4 regions of the Streptomyces sp. NBC_00726 genome follow, and region 3 is predicted to be linked to each of the others. Evidence: riboswitches for the same ligand, from Rfam matches in the RefSeq annotation. Region 3 holds a riboswitch; each other region holds the start of a gene.
The links. A riboswitch is a leader RNA that binds a small molecule or an ion and turns the genes downstream of it on or off. The one in region 3 is predicted to bind cobalamin.
Positions count from the first base shown of each region.

Region 1: another riboswitch for cobalamin. It lies ahead of OG338_RS28255 (CbtB-domain containing protein); the one in region 3 lies ahead of metE (5-methyltetrahydropteroyltriglutamate--homocysteine S-methyltransferase).
Region 2: another riboswitch for cobalamin. It lies ahead of OG338_RS05020 (cobalamin biosynthesis protein); the one in region 3 lies ahead of metE (5-methyltetrahydropteroyltriglutamate--homocysteine S-methyltransferase).
Region 4: another riboswitch for cobalamin. It lies ahead of OG338_RS20795 (ribonucleoside-diphosphate reductase subunit alpha); the one in region 3 lies ahead of metE (5-methyltetrahydropteroyltriglutamate--homocysteine S-methyltransferase).

Region 1 is NZ_CP108983.1:6,352,379-6,357,620, forward strand. It holds gene trxA (thioredoxin) at 1-380, opposite strand, end outside; gene OG338_RS28245 (dihydrolipoyl dehydrogenase family protein) at 500-1,936, shown strand; gene OG338_RS28250 (histidine phosphatase family protein) at 1,966-2,625, opposite strand; adenosylcobalamin (AdoCbl) riboswitch at 2,750-2,841, shown strand; gene OG338_RS28255 (CbtB-domain containing protein) at 2,887-3,102, shown strand; gene OG338_RS28260 (CbtA family protein) at 3,135-3,914, shown strand; gene OG338_RS28265 (GNAT family N-acetyltransferase) at 3,983-4,477, opposite strand; gene OG338_RS28270 (tetratricopeptide repeat protein) at 4,544-4,891, opposite strand; gene OG338_RS28275 (pirin family protein) at 5,013-5,242, shown strand, end outside.
Region 2 is NZ_CP108983.1:1,124,220-1,129,461, reverse strand. It holds gene OG338_RS05025 (cobyric acid synthase) at 1-1,529, opposite strand, end outside; gene OG338_RS05020 (cobalamin biosynthesis protein) at 1,526-2,509, opposite strand; cobalamin riboswitch at 2,632-2,761, opposite strand; gene OG338_RS05015 (hypothetical protein) at 2,908-3,141, opposite strand; gene OG338_RS05010 (anion permease) at 3,173-4,444, opposite strand; gene OG338_RS05005 (class II aldolase/adducin family protein) at 4,577-5,236, shown strand.
Region 3 is NZ_CP108983.1:6,235,105-6,240,346, reverse strand. It holds partial or broken gene OG338_RS27710 (acyl-CoA dehydrogenase family protein) at 1-848, opposite strand, end outside; gene OG338_RS27705 (CoA-acylating methylmalonate-semialdehyde dehydrogenase) at 855-2,378, opposite strand; cobalamin riboswitch at 2,560-2,741, opposite strand; cobalamin riboswitch at 2,787-3,008, shown strand; gene metE (5-methyltetrahydropteroyltriglutamate--homocysteine S-methyltransferase) at 3,156-5,242, shown strand, end outside.
Region 4 is NZ_CP108983.1:4,610,313-4,615,554, forward strand. It holds gene OG338_RS20790 (ribonucleotide-diphosphate reductase subunit beta) at 1-673, opposite strand, end outside; gene OG338_RS20795 (ribonucleoside-diphosphate reductase subunit alpha) at 673-3,069, opposite strand; cobalamin riboswitch at 3,209-3,341, opposite strand; gene mctP (monocarboxylate uptake permease MctP) at 3,400-5,016, opposite strand; gene OG338_RS20805 (DUF3311 domain-containing protein) at 5,013-5,242, opposite strand, start outside.

The DNA of each region.
Region 1 (5,242 bases), 120 kb from region 3:
TGCTGCCCCTCCGACTTGGCCTTCTGCTCGGCCTCGACGGCCTTGCGGACCTCGTCCATGTCCAGCTTCCTGGCCTGGCCGATGACATCCTCCAGAGCCGTCTCCGGCAGCGCGCCCGGCTGCGCAAAGACCGCCACGTTGTCCCGGACGATCATCAGCGTGGGGATCGACCGGATGTCGAACGCCGCCGCCAGCTCCTGCTGCGCCTCCGTGTCGACCTTGGCGAACACCAGGTCCGCGTGGCGCTCGGACGCCGCGTCGTACACCGGGGCGAACTGCCGGCACGGGCCGCACCAGGAAGCCCAGAAGTCGATCAGGACGAACTCGTTGTCGCTGACGACCTGGTCGAAGTTTTCCTTGGTGAGCTCTACGGTGCTCATGCGTTGCTCCCTCTTCGTGTGCCCGTATGAGACGTGTCCGGGTCAACGGTGCCCGATCTCGTGCTATTCCGTGCCTGCCCATGTGGCCGACGCCCACACCCCCCGCCAGAATGGGCCGCATGACACATGGAGCGGAGCCTGTCGCGTACGACGTCGTGGTCATCGGAGCGGGTCCGGTGGGTGAGAACGTGGCGGACCGGGCCCGGGCCGCCGGGCTGACCACCGCCGTGGTCGAGTCGGAACTGATCGGCGGCGAGTGCTCCTACTGGGCCTGCATGCCGAGCAAGGCGCTCCTGCGCCCCGTCGTCGCCCGCGCCGACGCCCGCCGCGTCCCCGGCCTGAGCGGCGCCGTCCAGGGACCGCTGGACACCGCCGCCGTCCTCGCCCACCGCGACGCGTACGCCTCGCACTGGAAGGACGACGGCCAGGCCGCCTGGCTCGACGGCATCGGCGCCGACGTCTTCCGCGGCCACGGCCGGCTGACCGGCCCCAAACAGGTCACCGTCACCGCGCCCGACGGCACCGGACACCGGCTCACCGCCCGGCACGCCGTCGCCGTCTGCACGGGCAGCAGGGCCGTGGTTCCCCGCCTCCCCGGCATCGAGGAGGCCCGCCCCTGGACGAGCCGTGAGGCGACGAGCGCCAAGGAGGTCCCCGGCCGGCTCGTCGTGGTCGGCGGGGGAGTCGTCGGTGTGGAGATGGCCACCGTGTGGAACGCGCTCGGCGCGAAGGTCACCCTGCTGGTACGCGGCAAGGGGCTGCTGCCCCGGATGGAGCCGTTCGCCGGTGAGCTGGTCGCCGGGGCGCTGACCGAGGCCGGAGCGGACATCCGTACGGGCGTCTCGGCCACCGCCGTACGCCGCCCGGGTGGCGACGGCCCGGTCACCGTGGAACTCGACGACGGCGGGAGCGTGGAGGCCGACGAGGTCCTCTTCGCCACCGGCCGCGCCCCGCGCACCGAGGACCTGGGCCTGGAGACGGTCGGCCAGGAACCCGGCACCTGGCTCGTCGTGGACGACACCTGCCGGGTCGAGGGCACGGACTGGCTCTACGCGGCCGGCGACGTCAACCACCGGGCGCTCCTGACCCACCAGGGCAAGTACCAGGCACGCATCACGGGCGACGCGATCGGCGCCCGCGCGCAGGGCAAGCGGCTGGACACCGCCCGCTGGGGCGCCCACGCGGCGACCGCCGACCACGCGGCCGTCCCGCAGGTCGTCTTCACCGACCCGGAGGCCGCGTCGGTGGGCCTCTCCCTCGCCGAGGCGGAACGGGTCGGCCGCCGGGTCCGCGCCGTCGACTACGACCTCGCCTCGGTGGCCGGGTCCGGTCTGTACGCGGACGGCTACCGGGGCCGCGCCCGCATGGTCGTGGACCTCGACCGCGAAGTCCTGCTGGGCGTCACCTTCGTCGGCCCGGGCATCGGCGAACTGCTCCACTCGGCGACGATGGCGGTCGCGGGCGAGATCCCCATCGACCGGTTGTGGCACGTGGTTCCGTCGTACCCGACGATCAGCGAGGTGTGGCTGAGGCTGCTGGAGACGTACCGGGGGTAGGCGCCGCGTGCGGGACCTCCGCGATGCGATCAGGCCGGGGGCGCGCTGTCGCTGGTGGTGACGCGGACGTGGTCCACGACGAGTTCGCCGGGGAAAACGGTGTTGCCGTCGGGGTCGCCGGACCCGCCGGCGAGTGGGCGTCCGGCGCGGAGGTTCCAGCGCCCCGAGCGCCCGGTCAGTTCCGTCAGCGTGAGCGGGGCGACGTCGAGGCGCCAGAACGCCTGCGGCGGCAACGCCAGCGCGTGGACCACGGCCGCGCGCACCAGGGGCGGTTCGGCGACGGCCAGCACCCGGCCGGCACCGGTCAGCGAGTCGAGCCAGGCGCCCGCCCTGGCGCACAGGCCGAGCAGCGACTCGCCGCCGTGCGGGGCGGCCGACGGGTCGCCCAGCCAGGCCGCGACCCCGTCCGGCTCCCGCGCACTCACCTCGTCCAGCCGGGCCCCCGACCAGCGCCCCAACTCCCAGTCCCGCAACCCCGGTTCGCCCGTCGAGCGCAGCCCCAGCGCCTCCGCCGTCCGGGCGCACCGCTCGGACGGCCCGTGCACTGCCCGGTCCGTTTCCGGGACGTGGGGCGCGGCCAGCCGGGCCGCCCGCACGCCGGACGCGTCGAGCGCCGCGTCGCCGGCGAACCGGGCCTCGCGCAGCGCCGCGTTCATCGCCGGTGAGATCAACATCACCCGTACCGTCATTACCACCCTCAACTTCCCGAACACCGGCCCCACGGCCAAGCACACCATGGCATCCGGGCCCCACGGACCGCTTGTAAGGGGCATGGCGGTGCCCGGTGTCCAGGGGGTATGGTCGCGGCGACATGACGAGGGTGTGAAGGAAGTCCGGTGAGAATCCGGCACGGTCGCGCCACTGTGTACCCGCGCACGCGGGAAGTCAGACCCAGCACCTTCGTCTCAGGCACCACGATCGGGACGCGTGTTCCCACAGGAGGTTCTGCCATGGCGCAGACTGCTGCCCCCGCCACCGGCGCATCCGCCATCACCCCCATCTCCCTGAAGGCCATTGCCCCTTGGGCGGTCTTCTTCGGCATCCTCATGCTGGTCCTGCTCTACTTCGTGGGCGCCGAGCAGGGCGCCACGGCCGTCATCTCGGGCGAGGGCGTCCACGAGTGGGTCCACGACGGCCGCCACCTCCTCGGCTTCCCCTGCCACTGACCGACCGACCGGCTGATCCAGGGGAATCCCTCATGAACTCCATATCCGTCAGAGCCCTGCTGGTCCGCGGCATGCTGGCCGGACTGGTCGCGGGCGCGCTCGCGCTGCTCGTCGCCTACTTCCTCGGCGAGTCCCGGGTCGACTCGGCCATCGCGCTCGAAGAGGCCGCGCACAGCGCCCACGGCCACGACCACGGCGCCGCCGAGGAACTCGTCAGCCGCGGCATGCAGTCCACCGCGGGCCTGGCCACCGGTGTGCTCGTCTTCGGCGTCGCGGTCGGCGGCATCGCCGCGCTCGTGTTCTGTTACGCGCTGGGCCGGATGGGCCGGTTCGGCCCGCGTGCCACGGCCGCGCTGATCGCGGGCGCCGCCCTGGTGAGCGTGTACATCGTGCCGTTCCTGAAGTACCCGGCCAACCCGCCGGCCGTCGGCAACCCCGACACCATCGGCAAACGCACCGCGCTGTTCTTCCTGATGGTCGCCCTCAGTGTGCTGCTCGCGGTCGCCGCCGTCATCGTCGGCAAGCGCCTCGCACCCCGCCTGGGCAACTGGAACGCGACGGTCGCCGCGGCCGCCGGTTACGTACTGCTGATCGCCCTCGCCTATGTGTTCCTGCCCTCGTTCAACGAGGTCGGCAAGGACTTCCCGGCCACGCTGCTGTGGCAGTTCCGGCTGGCCACGCTCGCGGTGCAGGCCACGCTGTGGACCACCTTCGGCCTGCTCTTCGGCCACCTCACCGAACGCCTGCTGGTGCCGAGGGCCGACACGGCCGCGGACGGCCGGGCGAACCGGACCGCCGCCGCGGTGGGCTGACGGCCGGCCGCGTACGTGCCGCAACGGGCGGAGCCCGCCGGGTGATCACCGGTGGGCTCCGCCCGTTTCTACGCCGTCCACTCGGCCAGGTAGTACTTCAGCGACTCGTCCTCGTCCACGAGGCGCATCCCGGCCGCCGTCATGACGCGCTGCGAGGCGATGTTGCCGGTGTCGGCGTCCCCGCGCACCCGGACGACGCCCTGTTCCCGGGCGAACCGCAACAGCGCCCGAAGCGCCTCGGAGGCGTAACCCCGCCCGCGTGCCGACTCCACCAGCCCGTAGCCGATCGTGACACTCCGCCGCTCGTCCGGCGCGGCGTGGAAGCCGATGCCGCCGATGACCACACCGTCTTCGCGGAGCCGTATCTCGTACGAACCGAAGGGGGTCGGATCGCCGCTCCTCAGACACGTGACGAGGAAGCGCGCGGCGGCCCCCCGCTCGCCGGGGGAGGGGTAGCCGGGCGCCCAGCGCGTCCCGGCCGGCGGCGAAGCGGTGGCGACGAACTCGGCGTAGGCGGGGGTCATCGGGCGCAGGACCAGGCGCGGCGTTTCAAGGTCGGTCATGGTCCTCTGGACTATCACGCGCCCGCCGCTTCCGGCACCCGAAATACGACAGGTGCCCGTACGCGGTTACGCGGACCCGAGGTCACCGGACAGCGCGGCGGCCAGCCGCAACTGCGTGTCCGCCTCGGCCTGCCGCCCCTGGCGCTCCAGGGTCCGGCCGAGCATCAGCCGGGCGTAGTGCTCCACCGGATCGCGCTCCAGAACCGCACGAAGCTCCGTCTCGGCCCGCCCGAGGCTCGCCGAGTGGTAGTAGGCGCGGGCCAGCAGCAGCCGGGGCGCGACCTGCTCCGGAACCTCCGCGACGAGTCCGTCCAGGATGCGGGCCGCGGTCGTGTACTCCTTCGCGTCGAAGAAGAACCCCGCGCGCTCCCAGCGCTCGGCGGCGGTGCCGAACTCGTAGTAGCCGTCGCTCATGTCGTCTCCTCGGTCGGTCGAGCGTCCGATCCTCACAACACCGGCAGGTGGTTTAACATTCCACTAATTGTCCGGCGTGGGTGCCATCCGTCCCCACCCGCGGCGGAATAGGTTGAGCGCCATGAGCAATCTCGATCGCCAGGCCGTCCCCACCGTCTGCGGGGGCCGTGGTTTCGTCGTCGCGGAGCCCGTACGTGAGCTGCTCGCCCCGCGCAAGGTGCGGCTCGGCGAGTCCACCGAGGTCCGCAGGCTGCTGCCCAACCTGGGCCGCCGGATGGTCGGCGCCTGGGCCTTCGTGGACCACTACGGCCCCGACGACATCGCCGACGAACCCGGAATGCAGGTGCCGCC
Region 2 (5,242 bases), 5.1 Mb from region 3:
GCGGGCGCACCCGGCGGGATGAACGGCAGACCGGACGGCGCGCCCGACTCGATGAGCTGCCACAGCGCGTCCGTGTCCGCGTGTTCCTCGATCAGGTCGCCGAGGCGGTCGAGCTGTTCCTCGCGCAGAGCGGCGAAGCAGGTGTCGGGCGCGGGCACGAAGCGGCGGCCGGTGAGCCGGGCCACCTCGGCCAGGAACCGGCGGCGGAAGGCGTCGCTCTCCAGCGAACCGTGCCAGTGCGTGCCCCAGACGGCACCGGACCGGCAGCCGTCCAGCGGGGTGCCGAGGCCGTCCGTCAGGAACGGTTCGCCGCCGCGCACATCGGCGACGCCGTGATGGATCTCGTACCCGTCGACGGGTGCACCGAGCGCCTCGCCGGACGGCCGGGCGAGGGTCTTCTGGCGGTCGAAGCGGACCCGCACGGGCAGCAGGCCGAGCGCGTCGACCCGCCCGGCGCGCGACTCCACCTCGTCCTCGATGTGCTCGCCGAGGATCTGGTAGCCGCCGCAGATCCCGAGCACCGGCCGTCCCTCGGCCGCGCGCCGCCGCAGCGCCTCGGCGAGCCCGCGCTCGCGCAGCCAGGCGAGCGCCTTCACGGTGCCCCGGGTGCCGGGCACGATGACGAGGTCCGCGTCGGCCAGCTCCTCCGGCCGGTCCACGAAGCGGACGACGACGCCGGGTTCGGCGGCCAGCGCGTCCACATCGGTGAAGTTCGACATCAGAGGGATCGCGCACACGGCGACGCGCAGGACGTCCTCGCCGTGCGGCGGGGCAACCGCCGACTCCCGTACGGTGCCGCGCAGCGACACCCGCAGCCCGTCCTCCTCGTCGATACCGAGCCCGTGCGCGAACGGCAGCACCCCGTAGGTGGGGCGGCCCGTCAGGTCGCGCAGCATGTCGAGCCCCGGCTCAAGCAGCGAGACGTCGCCCCGGAACTTGTTGACCAGGTATCCCGCGACCAGCTCCTGGTCCTCCGGCGCGAGCAGCGCCGTCGTGCCGAAGAACGAGGCGAAGACCCCGCCCCGGTCGATGTCCCCGACCACCACGACCGGGAAGCGCGCGGCCCGGGCGATGCCCATGTTCACGATGTCCGTGCGGCGCAGGTTGATCTCGGCGGGCGAGCCCGCGCCCTCGCAGATCACCGCGTCGTACGTGCTCCGCAGCTGCTCCAGGCAGTCCGTGACGGTGGACAGCAGGCGCTCCTGCCGCCCGCCGTGGTAGCCGCGGGCGCTCATCTCGCCGACCGGCCGCCCCATCAGGACGACCTGGCTGGAGCGGTCGCCGCCGGGCTTGAGCAGCACCGGGTTCATCAGGGCGGTCGGCTCGACACGGGCGGCCTGGGCCTGCATCGCCTGGGCCCGGCCGATCTCCGCGCCCTCGCGGGTGACGAAGGAGTTCAGCGACATGTTCTGCGCCTTGAACGGGGCGACCTTCACGCCCCGGCGCACCAGCCAGCGGCAGATGCCCGCCGTGACGACGCTCTTGCCCGCGTCCGATGTGGTCCCGGCGACCAGCAGTCCGCCGCTCATATCGCTCTCCGTCCAGGTATACGAGGTCTGCGGGACCGGCGAGCGAGCGCCCCCGCGCCCAGCCGGGCGGCCACGCCGACGCCGAGGGCCAGCACGCCCACCCGGCGCGAGAGCCGCACCGCGCGCTCGATGTCCGCGGTCTCCACCGCCCGGCCGGCCGCCCCGTTGAGCACGGGCCGGTGCTCGACCCGGCCGCCGTAGGTGAGGGTCCCGCCCAGCCGTACGCCGAGCGCCCCGGCGAACGCGGCCTCCACCGGCCCCGCGTTGGGGCTCGGGTGCTTGGCGGCGTCCGCCCGCCAGGCCCGTACCGCCTCCCGGGGCCGGCCGCCCGAGGCCACGGCGAGCAGGGCGGTGAGCCGGGCGCCGGGCCAGCCCGCGAGGTCGTCCAGCCGGGCCGAGGCCCAGCCGTACCGCAGATGGCGCGGCGACTTGTGGCCGACCATCGCGTCGAGCGTGTTGGCGGCGCGGAAGCCGACGAGCCCGGGGACCCCTGCGAGGGCGCCCCAGACGAGGGCGCCGACCACCGCGTCCGAGGTGTTCTCGGCGACGGACTCCACGACGGCGCGCGCGATCCCGGGGCCGTCCAGCGCCTGCGGGTCGCGCCCGCACAGATGCGGCAGCCGCTCCCGGGCCGCCTCGACGTCCCCCGCGGCGAGCGCCCCGCCGATGGCCCGGGCCTCCCGCCCCAGCGACGTACCGCCGACGACGGACCAGGTGGCGGCGGCGGTCAGGGCCACGGACGCGGCGGGGTGGCGGCGAAGGGCGCGGGCGGCGAGCGCGGCGCTCCCGGCGGCGCCCCCGGCGCAGATCAGGGTGTGCAGGGCGCCCCGGCCGCGGTGGTCGCGCCAGAGCCGGTCCTCGACGGCCGCGGCGGCCCGCCCGAAGGCGGCGACCGGGTGGCCCCTGCGGGGGTCACCGAGCAGCAGGTCGGCGATCAGGCCGGCGGTGGCGCCGTACGCGTAGATGCGATCGGCACGCACGGCTCAGCCGGCCGTACCGGAGTCCGCCGGCAGAGGCTGTGGGGAGAGGGGCGCACGGCAGCCGGGCATGGCGATATGTCCTCACTCAGGGTCCGCGCCCTGGTTCGACGTGACGGCGGCAGGAGTCTCCTGGCTTCCGGATCGGCGGATTCCCCGGTCTTCCAGTCCGCTCGCGCGGGCCGTGACGTGCGGTGGGGGACCGCTCCCCGGTGACAGTGGCGGGACCGCGCCGGATTCGCACCGGCTTCCTCTGCTGTCGCCGTAATGGCTCCGGCAGTCCACCACGCCCCGCGAACGCCCGTCAACTCGCCGTTGACCTGCGGCGGCGGGGTGTGGGCGGACGCACATCGGGCCGGACGCGCACGAGGTGCGTCCGGCCCGGGGGAGGGGGTGCCGCGTCAGGCGACGATCAGATAGATGCCGTACGCGACCGCCGCCGCGCACAGCCCGAAGCAGACGTACGCCCCGGCGCGCGCCAGCAGGACCGAGGAGCCCGCCGGACCGCCCTGCGCGGCCGGTTCCGGCTGCTTGGAGAGGCCGACGATGCCGAGCGTGAAGAGGCCCACCAGGGCGACGGTGGTGACGAGGGAGACGCCGAAGACGGTGCCCAGAGCTGCCCAGTCGATGTTCATACGGGTGTCCTTTACCGGAGTGCCGGGTCGGTCAGACCGTGGCGGGTCGGGCCGGATCGGCGGCGGCGGGTGCGGCGGGCGCCGGAATGGTGGCGGCGAGGTCGTGCGCCTGGGCCGCGGTGGGCGGCGGGCTCACGGCCGCGATGGCCTGGGTGACGACACCGGCGGGCTCGGCCGGGGCCGCGTCCTCGGTGCCGGGTGCGACATCGCCGTGGCCGACCGGCTTGCGGCGCGAGAGCACCCAGATCGCCCCGGAACCAGCGACCAGCAGGGCCGCGACGACCACGACGCCCCAGGTGCCCTGCTTCGTCAGGAACTCGGCACCCGCGCCGACCAGACCGGCGGCCGGCAGGGTCAGGCCCCAGGCGACGAACATCCGGGTGGCGGTGGACCAGCGGACCACACCCCCGGCCCGGCCGAGGCCCGCGCCCATCACGGCCCCGGAGCAGGACTGCGTGGTGGAGAGGGAGAAGCCGAGGTGCGAGGAGGCCAGGATGACGGTGGCCGCGCTGGTCTGGGCGGCGAAGCCCTGCGGGGGCTTCAGCTCGGTCAGGCCGCTGCCCATGGTGCGGATGATGCGCCAGCCGCCGAGGTACGTGCCGAGCGCGATGGCCATTCCGGCGCTGACGATGACCCAGACCGGCGGGTTGGAGCCGGGGGAGAGGACGCCGCCGGTGACCAGGGCCAGCGTGATGATGCCCATCGTCTTCTGCGCGTCGTTGGTGCCGTGGGCGAGCGAGACGAGCCCGGCCGAGGCGATCTGCCCCGCCCGGTAGCCCTTGGCGGTCGCCTTCTCCTGGGCGTCGTTACGGATCTTCCCGCCGATCCGGTACGTGAGCCTGGTGGCCAGGAGCGCGGCCACGCCGGCCACGATCGGGGCGGCGACGGCGGGCAGCAGCACCTTGGTGACGACGGTGCCGCCGTTGACCGACGACCAGCCGGCGGACATCACCGCGGCGCCGATGAGGCCGCCGAACAGTGCGTGGGAGGAGCTGGACGGGAGCCCGACCAGCCAGGTCAGAAGATTCCACAGGATGGCGCCGACGAGCGCCGCGAAGATGACCTCGGTTCTGAGGCCGTCCTCGTTGACGATCCCGCCGGAGATCGTCTTGGCGACCTCCACGGACAGGAACGCGCCGACCAGATTGAGAACGGCGGACATCGCGACCGCCGTCTTGGGTTTGAGTGCGCCGGTCGAGATGGTGGTGGCCATCGCGTTGGCGGTGTCGTGGAAACCGTTCGTGAAATCGAACACTAGAGCTGTCACGATCACTATCGCGAGCAGCAGCGTGATGTGTTCCATTTACCCAGGCAATCGTTCGACGTCATTGGCACGTGGAACGTAGGCAACTTGAGTGAACGGAAGATGAACTGAGCAGGGCGTTGCGGTGACCCCCGCGGTGGTGGCCGGACGGCGCCCGGAAAGGATCTTCGGATGAGTGACGGACGGCACGACGAGATGGCCCGTGGATGGGGGGCGGTCGTCGCCGCGGCGCGCCGCACGGCGGCCGAGGGACTGGTCGTCGGCACCTCCGGAAACGTCTCGCTGCGGGTCGGCGACACGGTGCTGGTCACACCCAGCGGAGTGCCGTACGACGAGCTGGGCCCCGAGCACCTGACCGGCGTCGATCCGGAAGGCAACCAGACCTTCGGGGCACTGAACCCCACCAGCGAACTCCCCCTCCACCTCGCCGTCTACCGGAACACCGACGCGAAGGCCGTCGTGCACACCCACGCGGTCCACGCCACCGCCGTCTCCACCCTCGTCACCGAGGTCCCCCCGGTCCACTACGCCGCCGCGATCCTCGGCGGCACGGTCCGGGTCGCCCCCTACGCCCGGTATGGCACCCCCGAACTGGCCGCCAACATGCTCACCGCCCTCCGCGGCCGCACCGGCTGCCTGCTCGCCAACCACGGCACCGTCACCTACGGCGCCACCCTGGACGAGGCGTACGACCGCACCGCCCAGCTCGAATGGCTCTGCCATGTCTGGCTCACCGCGAGCGCCGTACCCGGCCGCACCCCCGCCCTGCTGTCGGACGACCAGCTCGGCGAGGTCCTGGAGGCGCTGAAGGGATACGGGCAGCAGGGCTGACGCGGC
Region 3 (5,242 bases):
CGGAAGCGCAGCGCCTGGGCATCGAGGAGCCGCTGCCCGAACGCCTCCCGGTCGGCGAGGTGGGCCAGGCTGCGGTCGAGGGCGCTGCGGGCGCCGCCGAGCGAGCAGGCGGCGATGCCGAGGCGGCCGCCGTTCAGGCCGTTCATGGCGATGCGGAAGCCCTCGCCCTCGCGGCCGATGAGCCGGTCGGCGGGGAGGCGTACGCCGTCCAGGATCACCTGGCGGGTCGGCTGGGCGTTCCAGCCCATCTTCCGCTCGTTGGGCCCGAAGGAGAGACCGGGGTCGTCCTTGTCCACGAGGAAGGCGGAGATGCCGTCCGCCCCCTGGCCGCCGGTGCGGGCCATGACGAGGTACAGCTGGGTGGCGCCGGCCCCGGAGATGAACTGCTTGACGCCGGTGAGCAGCCAGCCGTCCCCGTCCCGCCGCGCGCGGGTGGTGAGGGCGGCGGCGTCCGAGCCCGCGCCGGGTTCGGTCAGGCAGTAGCTGGCGAGGTCCTCCATGGCGCACAGCCGGGGCAGATGGCGTTCGCGCTGAGCGTCGTCGCCGTACCGGTCGATCATCCAGGCGACCATGTTGTGGATGGAGAGGTAGCCGGCGATGGACGGGCAGCCGGAGGCAAGGGTCTCGAAGACGAGGACGCCGTCGGCGCGGCTGAGCCCCGAGCCGCCGGACTCCTCCCGGACGTAGACGCCGCCGAGCCCGAGCCCCGCGGCCTTGCGCAGGACGTCGACGGGGAAGTGCTTGTCGCGGTCCCAGTCGAGGGCGTGCGGGGCCAGGTGATCCTGGGCGAAGTCGAGAGTGGTCTCCGTGAGGGCCTGCTGGTCCTCGGTGAGCAGGGTGCTGGTCATGGCCGTTCAGCCCATCGTGGGGATCGTGAAGCTGGCACCCTCGCGCAACCCGGCGGGCCAGCGCGAAGTGACCGTCTTCGTACGGGTGTAGAAGCGGATGGCATCGGGGCCGTGCTGGTTGAGGTCGCCGAAGCCGGAGCGCTTCCAGCCTCCGAAGGTGTGGTACGCCACCGGCACCGGGATGGGCACGTTGACGCCGACCATCCCGGTGTCGACGCGGCGGGTGAAGTCACGGGCGGTGTCCCCGTCACGGGTGAAGATCGCGACCCCGTTCCCGTAGACGTGCTCGCTGGGCAGGCGCAGGGCCTCCTCGTAGCCGGCGGCGCGTACGACGCACAGCACCGGGCCGAAGATCTCCTCCTGATAGATACGCATGGCCGGCGTCACCCGGTCGAACAGGGAGGCCCCCGCGAAGAAGCCGCCCGCATGCCCGTCCAGGACGAAGTCCCGCCCGTCCACGACGAGTTCGGCGCCCTCCTCGACGCCGAGGTCGACGTAGGAGCGGACCCGTTCGACGGCCTCCGGGCCGACCAGCGGACCGAAGTCGGCGTCGGGGTCGTCACTGCGGCCGATCCGGAGCGTGCCGATGCGCTCCTTCAGCCGGGTCACCAGCGCGTCGGCGGTCTCCTCACCGACCGGGACGGCGACGGAGACCGCCATGCAGCGCTCCCCCGCCGAGCCGTAGCCGGCGCCGATCAGGGCGTCGACGGCCTGGTCGAGATCGGCGTCCGGCATCACGATCATGTGGTTCTTGGCGCCACCGAAGCACTGGGCGCGCTTGCCGTGCGCGGCGGCCGTGGCGTAGACGTGTGCGGCGACCGGCGTGGAACCGACGAAGCCGAGGGCGGCGACCCGGGGGTCGTCGAGGAGGGTGTCGACGGTCTCGCGGCCTCCGTTGACGACGTTCAGGACACCGGGCGGCAGCCCCGCTTCCAGGAACAGTTCGGCGAGCCGCAGCGGGACGGAGGGGTCGCGCTCCGAGGGCTTGAGGATGAAGGCGTTGCCGCAGGCGAGGGCGGGCGCGGCCTTCCACAGCGGGATCATCGCGGGGAAGTTGAACGGGGTGATGCCGGCGACGACGCCGAGCGGGGAGCGCAGGGAGTGGACGTCGATGCCGGTGCCGGCGTTGTCGGTGAACTCCCCCTTGAGCAGGTGCGGGATGCCGGCCGCGAACTCGACCACGTCCAGGCCCCGTTGGATGTCGCCGTGCGCGTCGGCGACCGTCTTGCCGTGCTCGGCGGACAGCAGCCGGGCCAGCGCGTCCTTCTCCCGCTCCACCAGCTGAAGGAACTTCATGAAGACCCGCGCACGCCGCTGCGGGTTCCACTCGCCCCAGCCGCGCTGCGCCTCGACGGCATCGGCGATGACCGCCTCGGTCTCGGTGCGGTTCGCGAGGGGCACCAGGGCCTGCACCTCGCCGGTGTTGGGGTCGTACACCTCGCCGTACGCCCCGGACGTTCCCGGGACGCTCTTACCGCCGACGAAGTGGGTCAACTCGCGCACGGAGGCGCGTTCGTGCTCGCGGACCATGACTGCCTGCTCTCGTCAGGAGGGATCCGGGGATGGCGCGCCGGGGCGCACACCCGCACCGAAGGCGTACGGGTATGGTGGGGCGCGAGATCGCGAATGGCCGGAGGCCCCGTCAGACGGCGGGCTCACCTGGGTCGTGGATACATACCGATGCCATGCGTGTCAGCTCCATCCTCGTGGACAACACAGAACATCCCGCGGCCGGTATCCTGACTCCCGGATCAGCGCGCGCCGTCCGCCTTCCCGACATCCAACTCGTCAGTGGCGTAACGCTCGACGGCGTACTCCCCGGTCACAGTGGCGGGACCGTGCCGGATTCACACCGGCTTCCCTGCACCGCGGGCCTTGTACTCGCGACTATATAGTTGGACGTCCTAGTAAATCCAGAGGCGCGTCCCGGCATGTCGTAGGCTGGGCACCGCAGCTGGTTCGCCCCGTCCGCCAGGCGGGATGCGTCGTAAGAGGGAACCCGGTGGGAATCCGGGACTGCCCCGCAGCGGTGAGCGGGAACGACCGCCGTCATACGCACTGGACCCGGGACGGGTCTGGGAAGCGACGGCCAGTAGGTGTCCTCCGGCACGGAGGATGGGCCCGCGAGTCCGAAGACCTGCCGACTGCCCGTGTACGGACCATTCCGTACACGGATATTCCGGTGACCTCGTGGGCGGGTCGGCGTACACACCAGGCGGAGCGTCCTTGCCCGTCGGGTCGTCGTCACCTTCGCGCTCTCGTCCCGTCTCCGGGATCTCAGGGATTCATCTCGCGAAGGAGATCTCCGTGACCACCAAGTCCGCAGCCGCGGCAGCACGCGCCACCGTGTACGGCTACCCCCGCCAGGACCGGGACCGGGAGCTCAAGAAGGCCGTCGAGGGTTACTGGAAGGGCCGCGTCACCGCGGACGCCCTCCGGCAGACCGCCGCACAGCTCCGGCACGACAACCGGCAGCAGCTCGCCGACGCCGGCATCCAGGAAGTCCCCACCGGTGACTTCTCGCTCTACGACCATGTGCTGGACACCACCGTCATGGTCGGCGCCATCCCCGAGCGCCACCGGGAAGCCGTCGCGGCCGACGCGGTGGACGGCTACTTCGCCATGGCGCGCGGCACCCAGGACGTGGCGCCGCTGGAGATGACCAAGTGGTTCGACACGAACTACCACTACCTGGTGCCCGAGCTGGGCCCCGGCACCGTCTTCACCGCGGACTCCGGCAAGCAGGTCGCTGAGCTCAAGGAGGCCCTGGCGCAGGGGCTTGCCGCCCGGCCCGTGCTGGTCGGCCCCGTCACCTATCTCCTGCTGGCCAAGCCGGCCCCCGGTGTGCCCGCCGACTTCGAGCCGCTGACCCTGCTGGACCGGCTGCTGCCGGTGTACGCGGAGGTGCTGGCGGATCTGCGTGCGGCCGGGGCCGAGTGGGTGCAGCTGGACGAGCCGGCCCTCGTCCAGGACCGCACCCCGGCCGAGCTCAACGCGGCCGAGCGCACCTACCGTGACCTCGGCGCGCTCACCGACCGCCCGAAGCTGCTCGTCGCCTCCTACTTCGACCGGCTGGGCGAGGCGCTTCCGGTGCTGGCGAAGGCTCCCGTGGAGGGCCTGGCGCTGGACTTCACCGAGGCCGCCGCCGCCAACCTGGACGCCCTGGCGGCCGTGGGCGGACTGCCCGGCAAGCGCCTGGTCGCCGGTGTCGTCAACGGCCGCAACATCTGGATCAACGACCTCCAGAAGTCGCTGTCCACACTGGGCACCCTCCTCGGGCTGGCCGACCGCGTCGACGTGGCCGCCTCCTGCTCGCTGCTCCATGTGCCGCTGGACGCCGCCGCCGAGCGGGACATCGACCCGCAGATCGTCCGCTGGCTGTCCTTCGCCCGGCAGAAGACCGCGGAGATCGTCACCCTGGCGACGGCGCTCGCGCAGGGCACCGACGCCATCGCCGGTGAGCTCTCCGCCAACAGGGCCGCGCTGGCCTCCCGGGCGGACTCCCCGATCACCCGGGACCCGGCCGTACGCGCCCGGGCCGAGGCCGTGACGGACACGGACGGCCGCCGCTCGCAGCCGTACACCGAGCGGGCCGCCGCCCAACGGGCACACCTGGGGCTGCCGTTGCTGCCGACGACGACCATCGGCTCGTTCCCGCAGACCGGCGAGCTGCGGACGGCCCGCGCCGATCTGCGGGCCGGGCGCATCGACACGGCAGGTTACGAGGAGCGCATCCGGACGGAGATCCGCGAGGTGATCTCCTTCCAGGAGAAGACGGGCATCGACGTGCTGGTGCACGGTGAGCCCGAACGCAACGACATGGTGCAGTACTTCGCCGAGCAGCTGACCGGATACCTCGCCACCCAGCACGGCTGGGTGCAGTCGTACGGCACGCGGTATGTGCGTCCGCCGGTCCTCGCCGGGGACATCTCGCGCCCCGAGCCGATGACGGTGCGCTGGACCTCGTACGCCCAGTCGCTGAGCGACCGCCCGGTCAAGGGCATGCTCACGGGTCCGGTCACCATGCTCGCCTGGTCGTTCGTCCGCGACGACCTGCCGCTCGGGGAGACCGCCCGGCAGGTGGCGCTCGCCCTGCGCGACGAGGTCAATGACCTTGAGGCAAGCGGAACTTCGGTGATCCAGGTGGACGAACCGGCGCTGCGCGAGACGCTGCCGCTACGGGCGGCCGACCGGGCGGACTACCTGGCCTGGGCCACGGAGGCGTTCCGGCTCACGACCGGCGGGGTGCGGCCGGCCACCCAGATCCACACCCACATGTGCTACGCGGAGTTCGGGGACATCGTCCAGGCCATCGACGATCTGGACGCCGACGTCATCAGCCTGGAAGCCGCCCGCTCCCACATGCAGGTCGCCCGCGAACTGGCCGCCCACGG
Region 4 (5,242 bases), 1.6 Mb from region 3:
CCTCGAACGCGAAGTTCATGTGCATGGTCTCGTCGCGGAAGACCCAGTTGGTCCCCGTGGCGAGACCGTGCAGCAGCCCGCGTGAGCGGAACCAGTACACGTACGCGAAGGCGCCGTAGAAGAACAGCCCCTCGATGCACGCCGCGAAGCAGATCAGATTCAGCAGGAAGCGACGGCGGTCCGCCTTCGACTCCAGCCGGTCGATCTTCTCCACCGAGTCCATCCAGCGGAAGCAGAACTGCGCCTTCTCGCGGATCGAGGGGATGTTCTCCACCGCCGCGAACGCCGCCGCGCGGTCGTCCGGATCGGGCAGATAGGTGTCGAGCAGCGTCAGATAGAACTGGACGTGCACGGCCTCCTCGAACAGCTGCCGCGACAGATACAGCCGCGCCTCGGGGGAGTTGATGTGCTTGTACAGCGTCAGCACCAGGTTGTTCGCGACGATCGAGTCACCGGTCGCGAAGAACGCCACCAGGCGTCCGATCAGGTGCTGCTCGGCGGGCGTCATCTTCGCGAGGTCCGCCACGTCGGAGTGGAGGTCGACCTCCTCGACGTGCCAGGTGTTCTTGATCGCGTCCCGGTAGCGCTCGTAGAAGTCCGGGTAGCGCATGGGCCGCAGGGTCAGCTCGAATCCCGGGTCGAGCAGGTTCTTCGTGGTGTTCTCGGTGGTCATTACTGGCATGCCTCGCAGGACTCGGGGTTTTCCAGGGAGCAGGCGATGGCGTCCGCGTCGGGAGCCTGCGCCTGCTGTACGGGGATGGGGGCGGCGGCCGACGCGGTCCCGGACGCGGCACGGGCGATCCGGGTCGCCGGACGCGACCGCAGGTAGTACGTCGTCTTCAGGCCCTGCTTCCAGGCGTACGCGTACATCGAGGAGAGCTTGCCGATCGTCGGCGTCTCCAGGAACAGGTTGAGCGACTGGCTCTGGTCGAGGAACGGCGTACGGGCCGCCGCCATGTCGATCAGGCCGCGCTGCGGGATCTCCCACGCGGTGCGGTACAGCGCCCGCACGTCCGCCGGAATCCACGCGAAGCCCTGCACCGAGCCGTTCGACTCGCGCAGCGCCTCACGCGTCCGCGCGTCCCACACGCCGAGCCGCTTCAGCTCATCCACCAGATAGCCGTTGACCTGGAGGAACTCACCGCTCAGGGTCTCCCGCTTGAAGAGGTTGGAGACCTGGGGCTCGATGCACTCGTAGACGCCCGCGATCGAGGCGATCGTCGCGGTCGGGGCGATGGCCAGGAGCAGCGAGTTCCGCATCCCGCTCTTCGCGACCCGGGCGCGCAGCGCGTCCCAGCGCTCCGGCCAGTTCAGCTCCGTGTCGTAGTGGTCGGGGTGCAGCACGCCGCGCGCGGCCCGGGTCCCGGACCAGGCGGGCAGCGGACCGGACCGTTCCGCGAGGTCGCAGGACGCCTCGTAGGCGGCGAGCATGATGCGCTCGGCGATCTTCGTGGAGAGCGCCCGGGCCTCGGGGGAGTCGAAGGGCAGCCGCAGCTGGAAAAAGACGTCCTGAAGGCCCATCGCGCCCAGGCCCACCGGCCGCCAGCGGGCGTTGGACCGGCCGGCCTGCTCGGTCGGGTAGAAGTTGATGTCCACGACCCGGTCGAGGAAGGTCACCGCGGTGCGCACGGTGGCGTCCAGCCGCTCCCAGTCGATCGAGCCGCCGGCCACGAACGCGCCGAGGTTGACCGAGCCGAGGTTGCAGACGGCCGTCTCGCCGTCGTCGGTGACCTCCAGGATCTCCGTGCACAGGTTCGAGGAGTGCACGACCCTGCCCGGCTCGGCGGTCTGGTTCGCCGTGCGGTTGGAGGCGTCCTTGAACGTCATCCAGCCCTGCCCGGTCTGCGCCAGGGTCCGCATCATCCGGCCGTACAGCTCACGGGCCGGCATGGTCTTGCGGGCCAGCCCCTGCGCCTCGGCCGCCCGGTACGCGGCGTCGAACTCGTCGCCCCACAGGTCGGTCAGCCCGGGCACGTCTGCCGGGGAGAACAGCGACCAGGGGGCGTCCGCGTCGACGCGGCGCATGAACTCGTCCGGAATCCAGTGCGCCAGATTCAGGTTGTGCGTGCGGCGCTGGTCCTCGCCCGTGTTGTCGCGGAGCTCCAGGAACTCCTCGATGTCCGCGTGCCAGGTCTCCAGGTAGACCGCGGCGGCGCCCTTGCGCCGGCCGCCCTGGTTCACGGCGGCGACGGAGGCGTCCAGCGTCTTGAGGAACGGCACGATGCCGTTGGAGTGCCCGTTGGTGCCCCGGATCAGGGAGCCCCGGGCGCGGATGCGGGAGTACGAGAGGCCGATGCCGCCCGCGTGCTTCGACAGGCGGGCCACCTGGTGGTAGCGGTCGTAGATCGAGTCCAGCTCGTCCAGCGGCGAGTCCAGCAGATAGCAGGACGACATCTGCGGGTGACGGGTGCCGGAGTTGAAGAGCGTCGGCGAGGACGGCAGGTAGTCCAGCCGGCTCATCAGCCCGTACAGCGCCGCGACCTCGTCCAGCGCCCGCTCGGAGGTGTCCTCGGCGAGCCCGGCGGCGACCCGGAGCATGAAGTGCTGGGGGGTCTCGATGACCTGCCGGGTGATCGGGTGGCGCAGCAGATAGCGGCTGTGCAGGGTGCGCAGGCCGAAGTAGCCGAAGCGGTCGTCGGCCCCGTCCGCGAGGGACCGTTCCACCAGGGCGTCCAGGGCGGCGGCGTGCAGCGTGACGAACTCGGCGGTCCGGTCCGCGATCAGGCCCTCGCGGTGGCCCACGGCGACCGAGGCGGAGAAGGAGGTGGCGCCCTGGCCCGCGGCCTCGTCCGCGATGGTCCGGGTGAGCAGCCGGGCGGCGAGCCGGGAGTAGGCCGGGTCCTCGGAGATGAGGCCCGCGGCGGCCTCGGTGGCCAGCGAGCGCAGCTCCGCCTCGTCCGACCGGGCGTTGCGGCCGCGCAGTGCGGCGGCGGCGACGCGACCGGGGTCGGTGTCGGGCAGGTCGGCGGTGAGATCGGTCAGGGTCCGCAGCAGTGCGGTGCCCGGTCCGTCGTTCCCGGTCCCCGTTGCTTCGGCCGCTGAAACCGGATCGGCTGGCGCGATGGTCACGTGGTGCTCTCCCTCGCTCGGCTCTGGGCCGGCGGGGAGCGGGGGCAGCCGGGCAGGAGCGGGCCCGGTCGGGGCGGCACTCCGTGCGGCGTCCACCGGCCCATCCACGAGGCCCGGACGTCTGGGCATCCGGTTCGGTCGAGCCGGATGCGCCGTCGGCAGGTCCTCGGACTCCACGGGTGCGCGAAAGCACACCGATCACACCGTTGCGGGACAGTTCCGGATTCGCACCGGATTCCCCTGCGGCGACAGCGAGCATGAGCATACATGTGGGGGCCGCCCTGTCGGGCAGCCCCCACATGTTGTGTCGCGAGGCGTAAAGGTGTGCGGTCAGTGACCGCCCGGGGCTCCCGCCGTGGCCGGCGGCAGCTTCTCCTGGACACCCGGGTCGCCCGCGTCCGCGGTGTAGTCGCCCGGGGAGGTCTCGTCGGTCCCGGCGGGGGCCTTGACCGCGTTCAGGACGAAGGTGAGGACGATGACGACCACGACGTTCAGCACGAACGCGGTGAGGCCGATGTAACCGATCTCACCGAGGCCCGGGATCTCCTTGGAGGACCCGCCGAAGTGCTTCTGCGTCGGGCTCGCGACCCCGTACGCGGCAGCCGTGCCGTAGATCATGCCGACCGCCCAGCCGGCGAGCAGCGCCCAGCGGTGGAACCACCGGGTGAACAGGCCGCCGACCAGGGCCGGCATGGTCTGGAGGATCCAGATCCCGCCCAACAGCTGGAAGTTGATCGCGACGGTCTTGTCCATGGTGAGGACGAAGGCGAGCGCGCCGACCTTGACCAGCAGCGAGACCAGCTTGGAGACCTTGGTCTCCTGCTCGGGCGTCGCATCCGGCTTCAGGAAGTCCTTGTAGATGTTGCGCGTGAAGAGGTTCGCCGCGGCGATCGACATGATCGCGGCCGGCACCAGGGCGCCGATGCCGATCGCGGCGAACGCCACACCCGCGAACCAGTCGGGGAACATGTTCTCGAACAGCTGCGGGATGGCCAGCTGGCCGTTGTCCACCTTGACGCCGGCGGCGATCGCCATGAAGCCGAGCAGCGCGAGCAGGCCCAGCATCAGCGAGTACAGCGGCAGGATCGTGGTGTTGCGGCGGATCACCTCACGGCTGCGGCTGGAGAGCGTCGCCGTGATCGAGTGCGGATACATGAACAGCGCCAGCGCGGACCCGAGCGCCAGGGTCGCGTAACCCCACTGGCCCGCCGCGGCCGGTGCGAGGCCGCCCGCGCCCGCCTTGGTGAACTTGTCCTGGGCGGAGGCGAAGATGTCGTCGAAGCCGCCGAGCTTGATCGGGATGTAGATGATCGCCACGGCGATGACCAGGTAGATCAGCCCGTCCTTGACGAACGCGATCAGCGCGGGCGCCCGCAGCCCCGAGGAGTAGGTGTACGCGGCGAGCACCGCGAACGCGATCAGCAGCGGCAGGTCCTTGACGAACCAGTTGGTGTTCTCGCCGCCGCCGACGCCCATCACGTCCAGCACCGCCTGGATGCCGACGAGCTGGAGCGCGATGTACGGCATGGTGGCGAGGATGCCGGTGACCGCGACGGCCAGCGAAAGACCCTTCGAGCCGAACCGGCCGCGGACGAAGTCCGAGGTGGTGACGTACCCGTGCTTGTGCGAGACCGACCACAGGCGCGGCAGGAAGGTGAAGATCAGCGGGTACACCAGGATGGTGTACGGCACGGCGAAGAAGCCGGCCGCGCCCGCCGCGTAGATCGCCGCGGGCACGGCGACGAAGGTGTACGCGGTGTAGAGGTCGCCGCCGAGCAGGAACCAGGTGACCCAGGTGCCGAACGACCGTCCGCCCAGGCCCCATTCGTCCAGCGTGGCCTCGTTCTCGGCCTTGCGCCAGCGGGCGGCCAGGAAGCCCATGACCGTGACGGCCAGGAAGAAGAAGATGAAGACGCCGAGCGCGACGCCGTTCACGCCGTCCTTCATGCCGACGCACCCCCCTTGCGGGCGCGCTGGTCACGCTGCCACAGCTTGTACGCGATCATGGTGAGCGCGGTCGAGATCAGCACCCAGAGCATCTGGTACCAGTAGAAGAACGGGATGCCGATGAAGGCCGGGTCGAGCTTCGCGTACGAACTCACCCAGAGCATCGCCACGAACGGCGCGATGAGGCACAGGGCGATGACCACTCGCAACGGTGTGACCGTGGGTG